Regions from separate parts of the Ensifer sp. EB106-03-01-XG145 genome, predicted to be linked through region 2. Evidence: riboswitches for the same ligand, from Rfam matches in the RefSeq annotation. Region 2 holds a riboswitch; the other holds the start of a gene.
The links. A riboswitch is a leader RNA that binds a small molecule or an ion and turns the genes downstream of it on or off. The one in region 2 is predicted to bind S-adenosylmethionine.
Positions count from the first base shown of each region.

Region 1 (4,206 bases), on a different contig from region 2:
GTGCTACAGCGACCTCTCTGCGGTCATGTCAGCGCGATAGCTGCTTGGTGGCATCCTGCAGGCCGGCGAGCGTCAAAGGGAACATCCGCCCCTCGAACAGGCTCTTCACCATGCCGATCGACTGGGTGTAGCCCCAGTGCTGTTCGGGCACGGGATTGATCCAGATCGAACGCGGAAAATGCGCTGTCATGCGCGAAAGCCAGAGTGCGCCTGCCTCGTCGTTCCAATGTTCGACCGAGCCGCCGGGATGGCTGATCTCATAGGGGCTCATCGACGCGTCGCCGACGAAGATGGCGCGATAGTCGCCGCCATAGGTGCGCAGCACTTCGGTGGTGCGGGTGATGTCGACGCGGCGGCGACGATTGTCCTTCCACAGACCCTCATAGACACAGTTGTGGAAATAGAAATGCTCCATATGGCGGAACTCGCCGCGGGCGGCTGAAAACAGTTCCTCGACGATGCGGATGTGATCGTCCATCGAGCCGCCGATATCGAAGAACATCAGCAGCTTGACCGCATTGCGGCGTTCGGGCCGCGTCACCACGTCGAGATAGCCGTGCTCGGCGGTGGCACGGATCGTGCCGGAAAGGTCGAGTTCGTCAGCCGCCCCCTGGCGCACCCAGCGCCTGAGCCTTTTCAGCGCCACCTTGATGTTGCGGGTGCCGAGTTCGACCGTGTCGTCATAATCCCTGAACTCGCGCCGGTCCCAGACCTTGACGGCGCGGCGGTGGCGCGACTGGTCCTGGCCGATCCTGACCCCTTCGGGATTGTAGCCATAGGCGCCGAAGGGGGAGGTGCCGGCGGTGCCGATCCATTTCGAGCCGCCCTGATGCCGGCCTTGCTGCTCCCGAAGCCGTTGGCGCAGGGTCTCCATCAGCTTGTCGAAGCCCCCGAGGGATTCGATCAGGCGCTTTTCTTCCTCGGTCAGGTGTTTTTCGGCGAGCTTGCGCAGCCAGTCCTCGGGGATGACGGCCTCTTCGCCCGTCTCCATGGGATTGACCGCCTCGAGCCCGGAGAAGCAGTGCTGGAACACCCGGTCGAAGCGGTCGATATGGCGCTCGTCCTTCACCAGCGCCGTGCGCGCCAGGAAGTAGAAGGCTTCGACATCGAATGTGGCGATGCCCGCCTCCATCCCCTCGATCAGCGACAGGAATTCCCGGAGCGTCACCGGAACTTTCGCCGCTTTGAGTTCGAGGAAGAAGGGGATGAACATCGGTCAGTCCTGGCTTTCTCCGGTGCCGATCTCTGCGAGATCATAGGGCGTCGTCTGGTACATCTCGTTGATCCAGTTGCCGAAGAAGAGGTGCGCATGGCTGCGCCAGCGGTTCTGCGGCGGCAGGGTCGAATCGTTGTGCGGGAAATAGTCGTGCGGCATCTTGATCGGCACGCCTGCGTCCACGTCGCGAAAATATTCGTCCGACAGCGAGGTCGAATCATACTCCACGTGGTTGAACATGTAGAGCCGGTTGCCCTTTTTCTCGTGCACGAGGCAGACGCCCATCTCCTTCGATTCCATCAGGATTTCGAGGCTGGGCACCTTGTCGATGTCGGCACGCCTGACCTCGGTCCAACGCGAGACGGGGACGGCGAAGTCGTCGGAGAAGCCGTTGAGATAGACCGACGAGCGATTGAGGTTCTGGTGGCGGTAGACGCCAAAGGCCTTCTCGTTCAGCGGATACTTCGGCACGTCGTGGAAATGGTAGATCGCCGCCATCGCCCCCCAGCAGACATTGAGCGTCGAATGCACGTTGGTCTCCGTCCAATCGAGGATGCGCTTCAATTCGTCCCAATAGGTGACGTCCTCGTATTCGAGCGTCTCGACCGGCGCGCCGGTGATGATGAAGCCGTCGAACTTGCGGCCCTTCACCTCGTCCCAGGTCTCGTAGAAAGAAAGCAGGTGATCTTCCGAGGTGTTCTTCGCCCGGTGGGCGCCGATGCGTACCAGCGACAATTCCACCTGCAGCGGCGAGGCGCCGATCAGGCGCGCCATCTGGATCTCGGTCTTGATCTTGTTCGGCATGAGGTTCAGGAGCCCGATCTGGAGCGGGCGGATATCCTGACGGATCGCCACGGTCTCGGTCATCACCCGCACACCCTCATGCACGAGGGTTTCGAAAGCGGGCAGCGTATCGGGAATCTTGATGGGCATGGGCTTCCACTCGATCAATACAAAAAAACCGGCGGCGATTGATCGCGACCGGTCCTCGGAAATCCAACTTTCCTCGGCCCTTTAGCGACTTGTTTAACGTGGCTGCAAGCCGGCCGGCCAAATCACCACGAGGAATTTGATAGCGCGACTGGGGCGCGGGGGTCAAGAAAAACGATTCGGGCGGTCGGGCGGCCCCTCATCCCGCTGCCGCGACCTTCTCCCCGCAGGCGGGGAGAAGGGAGCTTGTGGCACCCGCTCGCGCCTCCCAGGGGCCGATCATTTCCGTTCCAGAAAGAAGCCCGGACATCATTGTCTCGCGGCGACCGTCGCCATTTCCGTCCCCTCTCCCCGGCTGCGGGGAGAGGGCTAGGGTGAGGGGCAACTTCCGTGCGTGTGAAGATAATCTAGGCCGTCCTGCATGCCGTATCCGAGCCGACGGCTAGCCTCGTCTAAGCCGAGCCAGAAGAAGCGAAAGCGGATCGGCGCACCACCGCCAAAGGGCGTCATTTCATGGTGCAGCCAGGTTTTCTGTTGCTCGCCGGCAAGGGCGACATGAAAATAGTGCCGGCGATGGCAGATGGTCTGGCCTTCCTTCCGGAAGGAGTAGTCCTTCGTGACGAGATGGGTGAGGGCCCGCGATGGCGTCAGCCCGGTCTCTTCCACGAATTCCCGCAAGGCGGCAGCTTCAGGGCTTTCGCCCGGCTCCATCGTGCCGCCGGGTACCTGCAACTCGATTTCGGGAAAGTCCGGCTCGTCGAAGACCAGCAGGTGGTCCTGCCAGGTGGCGTAGATCAGGACCTTGTGGGCGTCCGGCCTCATCCGTCGCGGCGCGCCATGAAGGCCAGGCGCTCGAAGAGATGCACGTCCTGCTCGTTCTTCAACAGCGCCCCGTGCAGCTTCGGCAGCATGGTCTTGGCGTCGACGCGGAGGTCGGCCGGATCGACCTCGTCGGCGACAAGCAGGCGGATCCAGTCGAGCGCTTCGGAGGTGGACGGCTTCTTCTTGAGGCCCGGCACCTGGCGGATGTCGTAGAAGGCGGCAAGGGCCGCAGATAGCAGCGTTTTGCGGATGCCGGGATAGTGCACCTCGACGATGCGCGCGAGCGTTTCGGCATCGGGGAAGCGGATATAGTGGAAGAAGCAGCGACGCAGGAAGGCGTCCGGCAGTTCCTTCTCGTTGTTGGAGGTGATGATGACGATCGGCCGGTGACGGGCGCCGATCATCTCGCCGGTCTCGTAGACATGGAATTCCATGCGGTCGAGTTCCTGCAAGAGGTCGTTCGGAAACTCGATGTCGGCCTTGTCGATCTCGTCGATCAGAAGCACCACGCGACGGTCGGCCTCGAAGGCCTGCCAGAGCTTGCCCTTGCGGATATAGTTCCTGACCTCGTTGACGCGCTCGTCGCCGAGTTGGCTGTCGCGCAGGCGCGACACGGCATCATACTCGTAAAGGCCCTGCTGCGCCTTGGTCGTCGACTTGACGCTCCATTCGATCAGATCGAGGCCAAGGGCAGCGGCAATCTGGCGGGCAAGCTCGGTCTTGCCGGTGCCGGGTTCACCCTTGACGAGCAGCGGCCGCTCCAGCCGGATCGCAGCATTGACGGCGATCATCAGGTCCTTGTCGGCGATGTAATCTGCGGTGCCTTCGAATTGCATAATCGTCTTCCGGTTCAGCATAGGTCTAGCAGGCGGTGTCCATGGACTATCGCATATTGGCCAAAATCGGAATCGATTTGAGAAGAGATGGCGTGAGCAGAAAAGCTCGGTCTCAGCCGCGGAGGGCGGTGACTTCGATCTCGATCAGCATTTCCGGGCGGATCAGATCGCAGACGATCATGGTTGCGGCCGGACGGATCTCGCCGAAGACTTCGCCGAAGATCGGGAACACCCGGTCGGCGAAGCTGGCATCGGTGACGTAGTAGTGATTGCGCACCACGTCTTTAAGCGAGAAGCCCGCTTCCTTCAGTGCGCCCTCGATCGTCTTCAGGCAATTGCGCGCCTGCTCTTCCACCGTTTCGGGCATGGTCATGGTGGCATAGTCGTAGCCGGTCGTGCCGG
Region 1 is NZ_JBYTEC010000003.1:145,235-149,440, reverse strand. Features, by position in the region: gene AC3WWH_RS11330 (vWA domain-containing protein) at 29-1,213, opposite strand; gene metA (homoserine O-acetyltransferase MetA) at 1,217-2,149, opposite strand; SAM riboswitch at 2,211-2,288, opposite strand; gene AC3WWH_RS11320 (NUDIX hydrolase) at 2,516-2,968, opposite strand; gene AC3WWH_RS11315 (AAA family ATPase) at 2,965-3,804, opposite strand; gene AC3WWH_RS11310 (RidA family protein) at 3,917-4,206, opposite strand, start outside.
Region 1: linked by a shared signal. The riboswitch ahead of metA (homoserine O-acetyltransferase MetA) and the one ahead of AC3WWH_RS02345 (O-succinylhomoserine sulfhydrylase) in region 2 are both predicted to bind S-adenosylmethionine.

Region 2 (4,206 bases):
ATAGATGCCGTTGGGGAAGTAGCGCAGGTAGATTTCCTCGAGCCGGCCGCTGCGCGACAGCGCCAGCAGCGCGTGGTCGATCGCCTGGGTCAGCGCCGGTTCGGATTTGCGGTTCATGATCGTCAGGCCTTCACCGAGAAAGCGCTGCGAGAAATAGGCACCATCGACGAGTGCGCAGCAGCCGCCGGCAGTCGTGCCTGAGATCCAGAAGGAAAGCTGCAAACCGTCGGAAAAGACCGCCGGCACCTCACCCTTCTGCAGTGCCGTGAGCATGGCATCGCGATCCGGGAAAACCTTGGTCGCGATACTCGGGAAGAACGCCTTGAACATGGCCTCATGGGTGGTGCCCGCCACGACACCGACCGTTTTTTTTCTGAGGTCCTTCGGACCCGTCACGGCGCCGGCCGCCTTGGCGTTGATGGCTAAGCGGGCCGGAAGTCGCATGAAGGCGCGCGAGAAGCCGAAGCGCTGGCGCAGTTCCGGGCCGACGGCAATACCGGCGGCAACCGCTTCGCCCTGCCCCTGCTCCAGCGCCGGCAGCAGTTCCGCATAGGTCACTGCCTGGATCTGGCATTTGGCTTCGATGTCGAGCTCGCGGCAGATCTCGCGCACGAGATCGACGTGAAAACCGGAGAGCTTGCCGGACTGATCGATGAAGTTGAACGGCGGAAAGTCGACCGTCGTCAGGAAGCGCAAGCGCGCAAGGCCCGTGAGATCGGGCTTGGCGATGCGTTCGCGCGCATCGAACAGAATGGGCAGGTCCCTGGGCTGGGCCGCAAGCGGCGTTGCGATCAGGGACGCGCAAAGGGCGAACAGGGGAAGAAATCTCATGGGCAGCGGGCCGGCACGGTTCTTGTCTCAGGGGCGGCGCTTGGAACCGCGGGATGATTCATCGAGCGGTAAAGTAACCGTCCGCAGGGCAACTGGCCATAGGTCTCGCTCGAGCGGGGCAAAAGAGGATTCAGGAAGGATTGGAGCGGGTGATCGGGATCGAACCGACGACATCAAGCTTGGGAAGCTGGCGTTCTACCACTGAACTACACCCGCGATGCCTGCGAAATTTCCCGAACCGGGACGATCTGTCAAGGACCCTTGCGCGGTATCGCACGAGGGTCCCGTGAAAAATCCCTACTCGGCGCGGAAATGTTTCGAAAGCTTCAGGCCCTGGGCCTGGTAGTTGGAGCCGACGCCGAGGCCGTAGAGACCGTCAGGACGCTCCAGCATGTGTTCATAGATCAGGCGGCCGACGATCTGCCCGTGTTCGAGGATGAACGGCACCTCGTGGCTGCGCACTTCCAGAACGGCGCGGCTACCGCTACCACCGGCAGAGGCATGGCCGAAGCCGGGATCGAAGAAGCCGGCATAGTGCACGCGGAACTCGCCCACCAGCGGATCGAACGGCGTCATCTCGGCCGCATAAAGCGGCGGCACATGCACCGCTTCGCGCGAGACGAGGATGTAGAACTCGTCCGGATCGAGGATCAGCTCGTCGCGTCCGCGGCTGTAGAGCGGCTCCCAGAAATCGAAGATCTTGTGCTGCGCCTTCTTGTCGACGTCGATGACGGCGGTGTGGTGTTTGCCACGGTAGCCGATCAGACCCTCCGGACCGGTGCCCTTGAGGTCGATCGACAGTGCAATGCCGCCGCCGCTGACATTCGGTCGCTCGCTCGCCACCAGCACGTCGCTTTCATGCAGCGCCAGCAGCTCCTGTTCGGAGAGCAGCGACTGGCCCATGCGGAAGCGGATCTGCGACAGGCGCGAACCACGGCGCACGACGATCGGGAAGGTGCGCGGGCTGATTTCGAGATAGAGCGGACCGCTATAGCCGGCAGGAATCTTGTCAAACTCTTGGGCGCGGTCGGTGATCACGCGGGTGAAGATGTCGAGGCGGCCGGTCGAGCTCTTCGGATTGGCCGAGGCCGACATGCCCGCAGGCAGCGCCAGGCTCTCCATCAACGGCACGATGTAGACGCAGCCGGTTTCGAGCACGGCGCCATCGGTGAGATCGACGACATGCAGCTTCAGCCGGTCGAGCTTGTCGGCGACGAGGTGGGACGGGCCGGGCATGAAGCTCGCGCGGACGCGGAAGGCCTTGGCGCCAAGGCGCAGGTCGAGGCTTGCCGGCTGGATCTGATCGTCATCCAGCGGCCTCTCGCTCTTCAGGCGCCCCGTTTCGAGCAGCGCGGCAATCGCGCGGTCGGCCAAAATCCCAGTATCGCGGGCCATTGCAGTCCTCTTTCCAGTTGCGAGACAAAACCAAACTCCGGGAATTGACGCAAGCGCACCCTAGCAGTATTGAAGCTTTATCCCGTGGTGATTTGGCCGGTCGGCTTGCAGCCACGTTAAACAAGTAGCTAAAAAGGCCGGGTGTCAAACCGGCCCGTTTTTGCGGCCGGTTTTTTTTGTTTTTGAAGGTGATCGTCACATGAGCAAAAACTGGCGCCCGGCAACCCAACTCGTCCACGGCGGAACCACCCGCTCGCAGCATGGCGAGACGTCCGAGGCGATCTTCCTCACCCAGGGCTTCGTTTACGAGACATCCGAGGCGGCAGAAGCGCGTTTCAAAGGCGAGACCGAAGGCTTCATCTATGCCCGCTACGGCAGCCCGACCAACGACATGTTCGAAAAGCGCATGTGCATGCTGGAAGGCGCCGAAGACGCGCGGGCCACGGCTTCGGGCATGGCCGCCGTTTCTGCGGCAATCCTCTGCCAGCTGAAGGCTGGCGATCATATCGTTGCCGCCCGTGCGCTGTTCGGTTCATGCCGCTGGGTGGTCGAGACGCTGGCGCCGAAATACGGCATCGAGTGCACGCTGGTCGATGGACGCGATCTCGCCAACTGGGAAAAGGCGATCCAGAAGAACACCAAGGTCTTCTTCCTGGAAAGCCCGACCAACCCGACCCTCGAAGTCATCGACATTGCCGGTGTGGCCAAGCTTGCCAACCAGATCGGCGCCAAGGTCGTCGTCGACAACGTTTTTGCGACGCCACTCTTCCAGAAGCCGCTGGAACTCGGCGCCCATATCGTCGTCTATTCCGCCACCAAGCATATCGATGGCCAGGGCCGGTGCCTCGGCGGCGTCGTGCTTGCTGACAAGGAATGGATCAACGAGAACCTGCACGACTACTTCCGTCATACCGGCCCGGCCATGTCGCCGTTCAATGCCTGGACGCTGCTGAAGGGCATCGAAACCTTGCCGCTGCGCGTGCGCCAGCAGACGGAAACCGCACGCCGCGTCGCCGACTTCCTGGCTGAGCAGCCGCAGGTGGCGAAGGTCATCTATCCCGGCCGCAAGGATCACCCGCAGGCCGACATCATCGCCAAGCAGATGACCGGCGGTTCCACCCTCGTCGCGTTTGAACTGAAGGGCGGCAAGGATGCGGCCTTCGCGCTGCAGAATGCGCTCGAGATCGTGCGTATCTCCAACAATCTCGGCGACTCCAAGAGCCTGATCACCCATCCGGCAACGACCACGCACAAGAACCTGACCGACGAGGCCCGCGAAGAGCTGGGCATTTCCGCCGGCACGGTGCGTTTCTCGGCCGGCATCGAAGACAGCGAGGATGTCGTCGAGGATTTCGCCCGCGCGCTTGAGGCCGTCAAAGCCTGACGCAACGAAAAGATACGGCCGCCGCGACAGACGGCGGCCATCGATCCCTCGTGGCGCTCATGCAGCGGGCGCCCCGCCATCCAATATGGCCTCACCAGCGGGATCGAGCGGGTTCGAACAGCCGATCCGGATACCCGCAAGCCCTTGCCCCAGAATGGGTATGCACAATCTTGCCGTTATTCTTGACGAAACCATCTTGCTGTAGAATACCCTGAAAGACCGAAGCAAGGTGTTGCCCATGTATCGCGCTTTGACCCGCGACATAGAAGTTACGGTGGAGCCGTACTATCTCGAAGAGCAGTCGGACCCCGATGACGGCCGCTATGTCTGGGGCTATCGCATTGTCATCTCAAACCATTCGGACGCAGCCGTGCGGTTGATGACCCGCTACTGGCATATCACCGATGAGAATGGGCAGGTCGATGAGGTCAGCGGTCCCGGCGTGATCGGCGAACAGCCGCTGCTCAACCCCGGCGACACCTATGAGTATTCGTCCGGCTGCCCGCTGGATACGCCGTCGGGCGTGATGTTCGGCCATTACAGTATGGAAGCGGAAGGCGGAGAGACCTTCAACGTGGCCATCCCCGCCTTCTCGC
Region 2 is NZ_JBYTEC010000001.1:472,488-476,693, reverse strand. Features, by position in the region: gene AC3WWH_RS02360 (transporter substrate-binding domain-containing protein) at 1-831, opposite strand, end outside; tRNA gene AC3WWH_RS02355 (tRNA-Gly) at 973-1,047, opposite strand; gene AC3WWH_RS02350 (2'-deoxycytidine 5'-triphosphate deaminase) at 1,129-2,226, opposite strand; SAM riboswitch at 2,301-2,379, shown strand; gene AC3WWH_RS02345 (O-succinylhomoserine sulfhydrylase) at 2,426-3,610, shown strand; gene apaG (Co2+/Mg2+ efflux protein ApaG) at 3,849-4,206, shown strand, end outside.